DNA from 2 places in the Sporosarcina sp. P19 genome. Region 1 is predicted to be linked to the other one. Evidence: riboswitches for the same ligand, from Rfam matches in the RefSeq annotation. Region 1 holds a riboswitch; the other holds the start of a gene.
The links. A riboswitch is a leader RNA that binds a small molecule or an ion and turns the genes downstream of it on or off. The one in region 1 is predicted to bind S-adenosylmethionine.

Region 1 (2,209 bases):
AATTGAGTCTCGGAAAGTTTACCGGTGTCGAATGTATTGATCGAAATGGAAACCGGGCTCGCTACTCCAATAGCATACGCCAACTGAACTTCACAGTGTTCAGCAAGTCCTGCTGCAACGATGTTCTTTGCAACATAGCGTGCTGCATAAGAAGCGGAACGGTCTACTTTTGTAGCGTCTTTCCCCGAGAAAGCACCGCCACCATGACGAGCATATCCACCGTACGTATCAACGATGATTTTACGTCCAGTTAGACCGGAGTCTCCTTGAGGTCCACCTACAACAAAGCTGCCAGTAGGATTAATGAAGTATTTAGTATGCTCGTCCAATAAGTTTTTTGGAACTACTGCATCAATGACAACTTCCTTAATATCCTTCTCAATTTGCTCGAGTGTCGCTTCAGGGTGATGTTGTGTGGAAATAACGATTGTGTCAATTCGCACGGGATTATTATCTTGATCGTATTCTACCGTTACTTGTGTTTTTCCGTCAGGACGTAAATACGTAATAAGTTCCTCTTTACGTGCCTGCGCCAAGCGATGTGCCAATTTATGAGAAAGACTAATTGGTAAAGGCATTAATTCCGGTGTTTCGTTACATGCATATCCAAACATTAGACCTTGGTCTCCTGCACCGATTGCATCTAATTCTTCATCTGACATAGAACCTTCACGTGCTTCGAGTGCCACGTTGACACTTGCAGCGATTTCAGGTGATTGCTCGTCAATGGAAGTAAGTACAGCGGACGTCTCGTAATCGAAGCCATATTTCGCACGAACATACCCGATTTCCTTTACAGTGTCGCGAACGACTTTTGGAATATCCACATACGTTGTCGTAGTGATTTCTCCCATTACTAATACGAGTCCAGTCGTGATGCTCGTTTCACATGCCACACGCGCATTTGGATCTTCCGTTAGGATCGCATCTAAAATTGCGTCTGATATTTGGTCGCACATCTTGTCAGGATGGCCTTCTGTAACTGATTCTGATGTAAACAGTCGACGGTTTGTCATTTTGTTTCCCCCTATATTAAGCATCATGATACGGTACTCTCATAAGTCCCTGGTAAAGTTCCACGCCTAGACGTCAAGCATATACCATAAGGATTCAGGGCTAGACAATATAAAAAGCCCTCCACTCATTTTCAATCCATGAGTAAAAGGCAAAATTTCACGCGCAGCACCTTTCACTCTTATCGTCCAAGGAATTAAACCTTGCTTCAGGTTTGGCACCTTCGCGTTAGACGTACGTCTATTGCAGGTTGCCGGGTTTCACAGGGCCTGTACCCTCCACCAACTCGGGATAAGAGTATCCGTTCATGTCACATCGTATTAAAAAGTTTGGATTTTGTCAAATTATTTATCCTAAATCACTTGAGTTTTCCATTAGTATAGATTAATATTCTTAATGTGTTATACTATTTACGAATTAGGATATTCTTATTAAGATAAAAATAAATCGACTACGCAAAGGACGGTATGTAAACATGATATCTGCAAAAATTGATGATAGCTTAAAAAGTCTTCTTAGTGGAAGCAACGTGACGATCCAAGCGTCTGTGGCAGAATTAACGGAAAAAGCAGTAGCAAGAGACGAAGCCAAACTTTCTGCCGACGGTGCGATCACTGCACGTACAGGTAAATATACAGGACGCTCACCTAAGGACAAATTCATCGTTGAAGATGCAGTGTCTAAGGATAAAGTAGATTGGGGTAGCACGAACAGTCCGATTTCAGAAGAGATCTTTGATTCATTATACACGAAAGTCATTGATCATTTGAAGTTAAAAGATGAACTCTTTGTATTTAAAGGGTTTGCAGGAGCAGATAAAGACTCTCAATTGTCTATCCAAGTAATTAATGAATTAGCTTGGCAAAATCTGTTTGTTCACCAATTATTCATCCGTCCAACCGAAGAAGAATTAAAAGCACACGAATCGCAATTCACAATTTTGGCTGCCCCTTCATTCAAAGCGGATCCAAAAGTGGATGGCACAAACTCTGAAACGTTCATCATTGTGTCGCTTGAAAAGCGCATCGTCTTGATCGGTGGTACAGAGTACGCTGGAGAAATGAAAAAGTCTATTTTCTCTGTTATGAACTTCTTGCTTCCAGAGCAAGATATCTTATCTATGCACTGTTCAGCAAACGTTGGAGAAGAAGGCGATGTTGCTCTATTCTTCGGTCTTTCTGGAACAGGTAAAACG
Region 2 (2,209 bases), on a different contig from region 1:
CCTACTCGCCAGCCTGCCATATTATACATTTTGGAAAGGGACAGCATTTCAATGCCGACTTCCTTTGCCCCCTCAGTTTGTAAAAAGCTAATCGGTTTCTGGCCTTCAAAACCAATTCCACCATACGCAAAATCTTGTAAGACGGCAATCTGATTTTCTTTGGCAAACGCCACAGTTTTTTCATAAAACTCGGGAGTTGCTGTGACGCCTGTTGGATTACTTGGATAATTTAAGTACATTAGTTTGGCATCTTTTTTCTGATCATCCGTCAGTTTATCGTAATCAGGAAGAAATTCATTCTCCTTACGTAGTGGCATCGTATCATATCGAATACCCGCTAAGCTCACACCTGATAAGTAGTCAGGATAGCCAGGGTCTGGCAGTAATAATAAGTCTCCTTCATTCATAATAGCTAAAGGAAGTTCTACGACACCTATTTTCGTGCCACCGAGTACCGCGACTTCTGTTTCAGGGTCAATCGTGACATCATATTCACGCTGATAGTATTCAGCCACAGCTTGTTTTAAAGCAAGTGTTCCTCTGAATGGAGAGTAGCCGTGTGTCGCTGGATCTTCAACAGCTTCTTGCAATGCTTTAATAATATGGGGAGGTGTTGGCTGATCAGGGTTTCCGCGTCCGAGATTAATTACATCTCTGCCTTCATCCATAGCCTTTTCTATTTTATTTAATAATAACGTAAAGAAATGTGGAGGGAGATTTTGTAAACGGTTAGATAAAGCCATAGTCTATTCCTTCTTTCTTTGGTAGGGTATTTGCGTTAAGTATACATAGATCATACTAGACTTTTCAATAAAAGGTTGGGCATTCGATTCCAGATGATTGCGAAGATTAGGCAAAAGGAAAGTAATGTTGATAGAATGAGTCGGATATTCTACTGACTTGTTGTTATTCGCCTTGACAGTTTTGTAAATTCAGATTAGTATATGTTTTACGCATATAATTTAATAGTAATCTCTTATCAAGAGCGACTGAGGGAAGAGGCCCGATGAAGTCCAGCAACCCCTTGAATGAAACAAGGAAGGTGCCAAATCCTACAGCATGGTTTTCCATCTGAGAGATAAGCTGAGTGTATTTCAGTACTTCTTTCATTTAGAAAAATGAAAGATTTTTTTATTTAGAAAAATTTTTAAAAACTTACTATTTTTGATGATTATTTACTTGAATGTAGAAAGAAGTGAGAAGATGATCCAAATTCAACATTTGTCTAAAGTCTATCAGACAAAAGAAAAAGTGGTAAAAGGTGTAGATGATGTATCACTAGACATCGAGACTGGAGAAATATTTGGTATTGTCGGTTATTCAGGTGCGGGAAAAAGTTCTCTCATACGCTGTTTGAATTTGTTGGAGACACCAACGAGCGGCACGATCTTAATTGATGATGTAAATTTAACGAAACTATCAGGGGTACAACTTCGGCAGGCGCGCTTGAAGATTGGAATGATTTTTCAGCACTTTTATTTAATTAGCCAAAAGACGATTTTCGAAAATATCGCATTTGCTTTACAAGCAGCAAAAATGCCGTCAAACAAAATAGAGGCACGTGTAATGGAACTTCTTGAAATGGTAGGTCTGTCTGAAAAACGCGATGTATATCCTGCTCAGTTGAGCGGAGGACAGAAGCAACGCGTTGGAATTGCGAGAGCCCTAGCTAATAATCCATCCGTTTTGCTTTGTGATGAAGCGACATCTGCACTGGATCCTAACACGACGATGTCCATTTTACGATTGTTGAAAAAGATCAATAAAGAATTGAATATCACCATTGTGTTAATTACGCATGAGATGAATGTCGTAAAAGAAATTTGTGATCGCATGGCGATTATGCAAGACGGAAAAGTCATTGAAGAAGGGCAAGTGTATGACATCTTTTCTAATCCAGTTCAACCTTTGACGAAAGAGTTTATTAGTAGTGTAGTGTCTTATGAAATCCCGGATACCGTCATGTCCACCTTGGCTGGTACACTGATAAAAATCACTTTTAAAGGTGAAGTAGCCATGGAGGGTGTGATTTCCGATACTATGCAGAAGTATAGAGTGAAAGGAAACTTCCTGCATGGGTCGATTGAATATATTCAAGAACGAGCACTTGGGATTTTCTTAATGGAATTGCAAGGTGAGCGTGACGAAGTAGAGCAGGCGATTGCATACATACTCGAACAAAATGCACAAGTGGAGGTGATCCGACAAC

Region 2: another riboswitch for S-adenosylmethionine. It lies ahead of CSV74_RS09230 (methionine ABC transporter ATP-binding protein); the one in region 1 lies ahead of metK (methionine adenosyltransferase).

The regions. Positions count from the first base shown of each region.
Region 1 is NZ_PDYR01000009.1:124,684-126,892, forward strand. Features, by position in the region: gene metK (methionine adenosyltransferase) at 1-1,016, opposite strand, end outside; SAM riboswitch class I at 1,193-1,312, opposite strand; gene pckA (phosphoenolpyruvate carboxykinase (ATP)) at 1,490-2,209, shown strand, end outside.
Region 2 is NZ_PDYR01000007.1:50,710-52,918, forward strand. Features, by position in the region: gene CSV74_RS09225 (pyridoxal phosphate-dependent aminotransferase) at 1-743, opposite strand, end outside; SAM riboswitch class I at 974-1,085, shown strand; gene CSV74_RS09230 (methionine ABC transporter ATP-binding protein) at 1,204-2,209, shown strand, end outside.